2 regions of the Cellulomonas sp. EB106-03-03-XG116 genome follow, and region 1 is predicted to be linked to the other one. Evidence: predicted binding sites of a transcription regulator. Region 1 holds the regulator's gene; the other holds the start of a gene.
The links. The regulator LexA, encoded in region 1, represses DNA repair genes until DNA is damaged. The targets are predictions, from matches to a motif close to TCGAACANNTGTTCGA.
Positions count from the first base shown of each region.

Region 2: imuA' (DnaE2-dependent mutagenesis accessory factor ImuA') is a predicted target of LexA. The motif match lies at 1,966-1,981, and genes of this name have one in related genera.

Region 1 covers NZ_JBYTEP010000042.1:645-5,048, reverse strand. Annotated here, with positions in the region: gene AC3WUG_RS14600 (S9 family peptidase) at 1-430, opposite strand, end outside; gene nrdR (transcriptional regulator NrdR) at 578-1,087, opposite strand; gene AC3WUG_RS14590 (LysM peptidoglycan-binding domain-containing protein) at 1,573-1,968, opposite strand; gene lexA (transcriptional repressor LexA) at 2,226-2,969, shown strand; gene AC3WUG_RS14580 (aminotransferase class V-fold PLP-dependent enzyme) at 3,003-4,049, opposite strand; partial or broken gene AC3WUG_RS14575 (LysR family transcriptional regulator) at 4,131-4,404, shown strand, end outside.
Region 2 covers NZ_JBYTEP010000023.1:20,435-24,838, forward strand. Annotated here, with positions in the region: gene AC3WUG_RS10465 (DNA polymerase Y family protein) at 1-874, opposite strand, end outside; gene imuA' (DnaE2-dependent mutagenesis accessory factor ImuA') at 871-1,920, opposite strand; gene AC3WUG_RS10475 (YbhB/YbcL family Raf kinase inhibitor-like protein) at 2,165-2,701, shown strand; gene AC3WUG_RS10480 (GNAT family N-acetyltransferase) at 3,093-3,554, opposite strand; gene AC3WUG_RS10485 (alpha/beta fold hydrolase) at 3,649-4,392, opposite strand.

The DNA.
Region 1 (4,404 bases):
TGTGCCGGGGGCGCTCGGCGCCGGAGTCGCCGTCGCCGTACCGGCCCTCCTCGGGCACCCGGGCGACGAACGCCAGCGTCGCGCCGTCCGGCGAGAACCGCGCGGTCTGCACGCCCAGCGGCGCGTCGGTCAGCCGGACCGGCTCGCCGCCCGCGGCCTCGACCAGGAACAGCTGCGGACGCCCCTTCGGCTCGGCGCGCAGGAACGCGACCCAGCGGCCGTCCGGCGAGACCTGCGGGTCGGTGTCGCGGTGGCCGCGGGTCAGGCGCTGCGGCGGCGTGGCGCCGTCGGTCGCCACCCGCCAGAGCTGGCCGGTGTACTCGTCGGACTCGAGGTCCGGGGCGGTGCGGGCGACGACGGCGAACGAGCCGTCGGGGGCGACCGCGGGGGTTCCGGGGGCGTGCAGGAGCGCGAGGTCAGCAGGGATCACGGATCCGACGGTAGTACGCGCGGGGCGCCCGCGGGGCCGGAGACGCCGCTCCGGGACCCGCGCGGGCGGGTCCGGGACGGGTGCAGGCCGGCTGCGTGCCGGGTGCGTCGCGGGTCGGCGACCCGCGCGGGGCCTCCCGGCGACGCGTCAGGCGGTCGGCGCGTCCTCGGCGGGCGCATCCGGCGACGCGACGCGGGCGGCGTCGGCGGCCTCGTTCTCCGCACGCAGCACGGTGATCGCCGCCTCGAAGTCCTCGAGGCTGTTGAACGCCTGGTAGACGCTGGCGAACCGCAGGTAGGCCACCTCGTCCAGGTCGCGCAGCGGGCCGAGGATCGCGAGGCCGATCTCGTACGCGTCGAGCTCGGCGCTGCCGCTCGCGCGCAGGTTCTCCTCCACGCGCTGCGCGAGCACCGCGAGGTCGTCGTCGCTGACCGGTCGGCCCTGGCAGGCCTTCCGGACGCCGTTGACGATCTTCTCCCGGCTGAACGGCTCGGTGGCGCCCGACCGCTTCACGACCGACAGGCTCGCGGTCTCGATCGTGGTGAACCGGCGGTTGCACTGCGGGCACTGGCGCCGGCGGCGGATCGACAGGCCGTCGTCGGACGTGCGGGAGTCCACGACGCGGGAGTCGGCGTGACGGCAGAACGGGCAGTGCATGGACGCCTCCTCCGGGATGTGGTGCACGCGCCGGGGCGGGACCGCGACGATGCGCGCCCGCCCGGACGACCGGGACACGGTAGGGCTCCGGGAGCGGGCGGTGCAAGGCGGATCCGCGCAGGGGTGAACCCGCTGGTCACGAGCGGGGGAAGCGGTGCCCGGGCAGACGACGAGGGTGGCCGCTGCTGCGGCCACCCTCGTGGGGACGCCCCCGTCCCGTCTCGTCCGGACGACTCGCCTCGTCCGGACGGTTGCTGCACGCCTCTGCGTCCGACCCGAGGGCCGTGACGACGACGCGTCCCTCGCGGCGAGCCCCCCAGCCAGCCGTTCGAGGTGGCACCACAGTAGAGGCGCGCCTGCCAATTACGCAAGCACCGAGTGCCGTAATCCGTTCGAGACCTGCACGGCGACTGACCAGCGGCTTCGGAGCGGCTCGAATCGACGATCCAGGCCCGCTCGCACGGGTCGCGGCGACCGACCCGCCGTCAGGAGCCGGCGGGGAGCAGCAGGACCTGGCCGGCCTGGAGCGAGGCGTCCGCGAGGCCGTTCAGCTCCTGCAGGCCGAGCACGACGTCGCGCACGTCCTCGCCCGGGCCGGCGACGCTGGCGGCGATCGCCCACAGCGTCTCTCCCGACTGCACCGCGTGCGTCGTGACCTCGGTGGCGCGCTCCGGCGACTCGGCCACGGCGCGCCCGCCGACCAGGCCGCCGAGGACGACCGCCAGGCCCAGGAGGGCGACGACGACACGACCGCGCCGCGTCAGGTGGAGACGGCCCTCGCCGCCTGCGGCGACCGGCCGGCGCGCATCCCCGTTGCGCCGGGCGGGAGCCTGCCGGCGCGCCGGACGGGCGATCCCCGGGTGTGCTGCGATCGCGCTCATCCCCACCACTTCCCTCCTGGGCCGCCGGGCGACCCGAGTCGAACACCTGTTCGTTCGAACGCTTGTACGATGGAACCACACCCCACCGACGATGTCGAGACACGATCGAACAGGTGTTTGATCCCGCCCGTCCGTCCCCCTACGCTCGGTGACGTCGGGTACAGCGCACCACGAGGCACTGACACGCCCGCCCGACGGACCGCCCCGGACCCACCTGCGGGCGGCCTGACCAGGGCGGACGGGACGGGAGCGGGGACATGGCGAGCGACGGGACGGGCACCGCGGCGGGCCTCGGCGAGGCGGCCGTGGCCGAGCTCGGGGACGGCGACGGGCTCACGCCGCGGCAGCGGCTGGTCCTCGAGACCGTGCGCGCGTCGGTGGAGTCGCGCGGCTACCCGCCGAGCATGCGGGAGATCGGCGACGCCGTCGGCCTCACCAGCCCGTCCAGCGTCAAGCACCAGCTCACGGCCCTCGAGCGCAAGGGCTACCTCCGCCGCGACCCGAACCGGCCGCGCGCGATCGAGGTCGTCCAGCCAGACGACTCGCGCGGCGTGGCCCCGCTCCCCGGGCTCGCGGGCGTCACCGGCATCGGGGACGCCGACTCCGCGGCCCGCGACGGTGCGCCCGAGGCCGCGTACGTGCCGGTGGTCGGCCGGATCGCCGCCGGCGGACCGATCCTCGCGGAGCAGCTCGTCGAGGACGTGTTCCCGCTCCCCCGCCAGCTCGTGGGCGCCGGCGAGCTGTTCCTGCTCAAGGTCGTCGGCGACTCGATGATCGACGCCGCGATCTGCGACGGCGACTGGGTCGTGGTCCGCCGGCAGCCCGTCGCCGAGAACGGGGAGATCGTGGCCGCCATGCTCGACGGCGAGGCGACGGTCAAGACGCTCAAGCGCGCGGACGGCCACGTGTGGCTGCTGCCGCAGAACCCGGCGTACTCCCCGATCGACGGCGACCACGCGCAGGTGCTCGGGCGCGTCGTCTCGGTGCTCCGCAGCCTCTGACCCGGCGGGGCACCGCCCCCTCCCGGGCCCGGGTCAGACCTCCCCGCGCAGGGCGGCGAGCGCGCGCCGCACGTCCGCCGCGTCGTTCCAGACGTGGAACGCCAGCCGGACCCGTCCCGCGCGGCCGGCGACCCGGCAGCCCGCGGCCAGCAGGGCGCCGCGCCGTCGCCCGTCGGGGTCCGGCAGCGTCACGATCGCGCTGCCGCCGGACCCGAGCCCGAGGCCCGCGCGGAAGTCGTCGGCGAGCCCGATCGCGTGCGCCTGGACGGCGTCGGGGTCCACGCCGGCGAACGCGTCCAGCGACTCGGCCGCGCCGAGCCACGCCTGCCAGGCCGGCGACACGTCGAACCGCCGCGCGTCCCCCGCCAGCCGCATCTCGGGCCCGTAGCAGGACGCCCAGGGGTCCTCGCCCGCGTACCAGCCCGCGTGCACGGGGCGCAGCGCGTCCTGCGCCCCGGCCCGGACGGTGAGGAAGCCGGTCCCGCGCGGCGCGCACAGCCACTTGTACGCCGCGGTCACGCTGACGTCGTACCGGGACGCGTCGACGCGGAGCCACCCGGCGGCCTGGGTGAGGTCGCACAGCGTCCGGGTGCCCGCCGCCCGGGCGGCCGCGAGCACCGCCTCGTCGTCGAGCACCGCGCCCGTCGCCGACTGCACCAGCGAGTAGGCGACCAGGTCGACGCCCGGCACGACGGCCTCGGCCAGCCGCTCCGCCGGCACGTGCTCGACCCGCAGCCGGTCCTGCGCGAGGAAGGGGAACACCACCGAGCTGAAGTCGCCCGCCACGCACACCACGCGCGCGCCGTCCGGGAGCGACGCCGCGGCCACCGCCGCCATCGCCGAGACCTGGGACCCGATCGCGACCCGGTCGGCCGGCACGCCGACCAGGGCGGCGAACCGCTCCCGGGCGGTCCCGACCGCGCGCTCGTACCGCGCCACGTCGAGGCCGCCGGACGACCAGCGGTCCACGTCCTCGTGCAGCGCCCGGGCGGTGCGCCGCGGCGCGACGCCCGCGGTGGCGGCGTCGAGGTGCCCCGGCGCGGGGTCGAAGTCGGAGCGCAGGTCGGCGAGGGAACGCATGCCCTCAGCCTCGTCGGCGCGTACCCATGCAGACAAGCACCGATTCCGCACCGACCCATGCATCCGCCTTATGGTGGGTCCATGGTCGCCCGCAGCCTCGACGCCGCCGCCCTGCGCCTCGTGCGTGCCGTCCGGGACACCGGCAGCGTCACCGCCGCCGCGCGCGAGCTCGGGCTGACGCAGCCGGCGGCGAGCCAGCAGCTGCGCGCCGTCGAGCGGCTCGTCGGCACGCCGGTCGTGGTCCGCGCCGGGCGCGGCGTGCGGCTCACGGACGCGGGCCGCGTGCTCGCCCGGAACGCCTCGGCGGTGCAGTCGGCGCTGGACGCGACGCTGGAGGAGGTCGCCGCCGTGGCCA
Region 2 (4,404 bases), on a different contig from region 1:
CGGTGCGGGCCGTGATCCGCAGCCGCGCGCAGGTCACGGAGTGCTCGGTGAGCAGGGTGTGCAGCTCCTCCGCGAGCCGGCGACCCGCGAACGTCGCGACGTCGACGCGGTGCGCCGGCGGGTCCAGCTCGGTGCCCACCTCCAGGTCGGTCTCCGGCCGGCGCCGGGCGGGCGGGCGCAGGTCCTCGCCGCGCACCAGGGTCCACGCCCAGGTCCCCCAGGTCCCGAACCGCGCGTGCACGTCGCCGCCGTCGAGGGCGGCCAGGTCGCCGAGGCGGCGGAGCCCGAGCCGGCGCAGCAGGTCGACGAGCTCGACGACCGCGTGCCCGGCGTCGTCGGTCACCGCGGCGGGCGCGAGGTCGTCGACGGGGCGCGGTGCCAGGAACTCCCGCGAGGCGCCGGGCGGCACGACGGCGTCGGTGCGGGCGGCCAGGATCGCGGCGAGCAGGCCGTCGGCGGTGCCGACCTGGCACTCGTGCCCGGTCCGCTCGGCCACCACGGACACCAGGCGCTCGGCGAGCGTCTCCTCGGTGCCGTGGAACCGGGCCGCGCCGCCCGCGGGCAGCAGGAGCAGGCCGGGCCGGGCGACCTCGATCCCGGCGACGACGGCCTCGGTCGCGACCGCCACCGGCTCGAACAGCCGGGCGTCCCGGTCGTCGTCGGCGGGCAGCAGCACGACCTCGGGGCAGACGCCCTGGGCCTGCCGACGGCGCATGCCGCGGCGCACCCCCTGGGCGCGGGCGATCGCCGACACGGCGGTGAGCCGCGCGCCGTGCTGGACGGCGGCGGGCAGGTGCGGCGGGACCTCGGCGGCGCGCACGGCGGCGACGACCGGCCAGTCCGGCACCCAGACGACGGTGGTGCGGGTGCTCATCCGACGAGCCTCAGGTCGGGCGCGAGCAGCGCGCCGTCGTCCGCGACCGGCTGCGGCGCGACCGGCTGCGCGGGCGGCGCGGCGCGGCGGTCGGCGGGGAGGCCGTACGGGTCGGTGCCCACCTCGAGCGGCAGCACCACGCGCAGGTCCTGGGCCCGCCCCGCGCTGCCGCGGCCGGTGCGGGTGATCTGCACCTCGTGCGCGCGGAGTCGGCCGTCGCCCTCGCCGACCCCGGTCCACCGGCCGCCCTCGACGGTCAGCACGGTGCCCGCCCCCGGCCAGGGCGCGGTGGCGAGCAGCACGGACCCGCGGTCCCGGGCGCGCGCCATCAGCCGGCGGCGGTCGGCGTCGGCCAGGTGCGTGCCGGGGCCGACGACCACGACGTCGATGCCGTCGAGCAGGGCCGCGACCACGGTCGGCGCGTCCACGCCGGGCTGCGGGACGACGGCGAGCCGCTCCAGCGCCACCCCGGTCTGGGCGGCGGCGAGCAGGCCGAGGCTCGGCTGCCCCACCACGGCCGCCCACGCCTCCCGGGCGGTGCAGGCGGCGGCGACCATCGCGAGCACCAGCGAGGTGGAGCCGAGCACCGCCGTCGTGCTCCCGCGGCGCAGGCCGTCGGGCAGCAGCGGGGCGAGCGCGGGCGGCACCGCGAGCGGCGGCCGGTCGGTGAGCAGCACCGGGCCGCGCGCGGCGGTCGACCGGGACGCCGGCTGCCGGTCCGGCAGGTCCGGGACGGCGACCGGACCCGCGGGCGCGGGCACCGGGGCGGGGTCCTCGACCGGCAGCACCGCGAGCGCCGTGGCGCCCCGCACGGGGGCGTCGACGGCGCGGGTGCCGGGACGGGTGCCGTCCGCCCGCGCCACGTCCGACCGAGGCCCGCGCACGTCGCCGCGCACGTCGGTCCGGGGTGCGACACTGCTCCCCGCGCCGCCCTCGCTCGCCGAGGCAGCGCCCGTCCCCCGCGGCGCGAGGCTGCGGGCGCCGGTGCGCAGCTCGGCGCTGACCAGGGCGGCGCGAGCCCGGGCGATCCGCTCCTCCTGGTTCACCGCCGCACCTCCCCGCCACCTGCCGGCCGACCGCCGGGCACTCGTTCGAACACGTGTTCGATTGTGCCAGTAGACGCTGACACTCCGGCACGCGTCAATCCGGCGTCACCCGCCCTGGGGACCACCGCCCGGCGCGCCTCGGGCGACGCGCCGGGACCCCCTGCGGACGTCCCCGGGCGGGGGCATGATGACGGGACAGGCACACCCGTCCGGGCGCCCCGGCGCGCCCACCAGGAGGAGGACCATGGCCGTCTCGCTGACCCGTCCCGTCGCCCCCGAGCCGTACGCCCTGCTGCCGTCCGTCCCGGACTTCGACCTCGCGAGCGCCGACGTCGCGCACGGCGAGCCGCTGCCCGCCACCTTCGCGGCCGACGGCGAGGACCTGTCCCCTGCGCTCGAGTGGTCGGGCTTCCCCGAGGGCACCCGCTCGTTCGTCGTGAGCTGCTTCGACCCGGACGCGCCGACCCCGGCCGGCTTCTGGCACTGGACGGTGGTGGACGTCCCGGTGAGCACCACGTCGCTCCCCCGCGGCGCCGGCTCCGCGGCGGCCGACCTGCTGCCCGAGGGCGCGTTCCAGGTCCGCAACGACGGCGGCTCCACCGGCTACACCGGCGCCGCGCCGCCGCCCGGGGACCGGCCGCACCGGTACGTGTTCGCGGTGCACGCGCTCGACGTCGACCACCTCGACGTGACCCCGGACGCGACGCCGACGGCCGTGGCGTTCACGGCGCTGTTCCACACGATCGGCCGCGCCCTGATCGCCCCGACCTACCAGCGCTGACAGGGCCCGGGCCCGCCGGGACCGCCGCCCCGAGCGGTGGCGGCCCCGGCGCGCCGCTGCTACCGAGGGCGCGTGAGCTCACCGTTCCGGACGCCGCTCTCGGCGACGATGATCGTCGCCGGCGCGGCCGCCGCGCTGACCGGGGTCGTGCTGTGGACCTGGAGCGCCGTGGCCGAGGGCGGGCCGTTCGACGGGAACGGCTGGTTGCTGCTGCTGGCCCTCGCCGGCCTGGCGCTCGAGCTCGCCGGGATGGGGGTCCACGACCGCGGGCACCGCCGCCGTGGCGAGACCCCGCACGCCCTGTGGGGACTCGACGACCGGAACCGGCCCGACTGGCTCCCCCGCCGCGACCTGCGCCCCGCCCCCGACGCTGAGCGGGCCGCGCCGGCCCTCAGCCCGCGCTCGCCCCCAGCTCCAGCACCATCCCCGTCGCCCCGGGCGCCACGTCCCGGAACCCGAGCGACTCGTACAGCGCGCGCCCCGGCGGGTCGGCGACCAGCGTGACGTACGCACCCCGCGGCGCCCGCGCCCGCACGTCGTCCAGCAGCCGCGTCAGCACCCTGCGCCCGAGCCCGCGCCGCTGGTGCCGGGGGTCGGTCGCCATGTCCGCGACCAGGAAGTACCACCCGCCGTCGCCGACGACCCGCCCCATCGCGACGACCTGCCCCTCGGCGGTCCGCACGTGGCACCACGACCAGCTGCCCGCGAGCGCCCCGGCGCCCTGCTCGGCATTCTTCGGCGTGAGCCCCGACTCCCGGCGCAGCCGCAGGTACTCGTCGAGCGGCGGGGCGGCGGGCACGAGCACGTACGGGTCGGCGGCGAACGGGTCGGCGGGCGAGGCGGCGTCGGTCACGCCGCCATCCTGCCGTCCGCGGGCGACCAGAGCGCTCATGGCACGACCGAGACCCCCCGAGGTGCGGCGGGTCGCGACGGACCGGCGACGCGGCTCAGGCGGCGGTCGGCGTGGACGCGGCGGCGATGATCTCCGCGAGCCGGTCCGGCTCGCTCCACATCGGCCAGTGGCCGGTGGGCAGGTCGACGACGTCGAGGTGCTCCAGCGCCGCCACCTCGGCGAACATCGGGTGTCCGTCGCGGGCCAGCTCCAGGACCTGCGCGCTGGGCATGGAGCAGCACACCAGCAGGGTGGGCACGGCGTGGCGTTCACGACGCGAGAGCACCACCGGTTGCGTCAGGACAGGGCCGGGCTCCGGGACGGCCCGCTCGGTGAACCGGGCCAGGTCGTCGGCGTCCAGGCCGTCGAGGCTGGCCTGCTGGGCGAGCACCTCCAGGTCGGGGAGCGGCAGCTCGACCAGGTCGGACGGCGCGTCCGGCAGGAACGCGGTCCCGGGCGCCGCCGGGCCGCTGTCCACCCACAGCACGCGACCGACCAGCTCGGGGCGCCGGTCGAGCACCAGACTGACCGGGGCGTTCGCCCCGCTGTGCGCGACGAGGACCGCCGGCGTCCCCCCGGCGTCGACGGCCTGCCGCAGCGCCTCCTCGACCGCCGCGGCCTGGTCGTCGAGCGTGCGTGCGGTGCGCCGGGGGTCCAGGGGGTCCAGCCCGGGCAGGGTCAGCGGGGTGGCCCGGTACCCGCCGCGGCGGAGGCGGTCCACGACCCCCTCCCACGCCCAGGCGCCCAGCCAGTGACCAGGGACCAGGACGATCGAGACGGCGTTCTCTCGTGTGCTCATGACGCCACCATC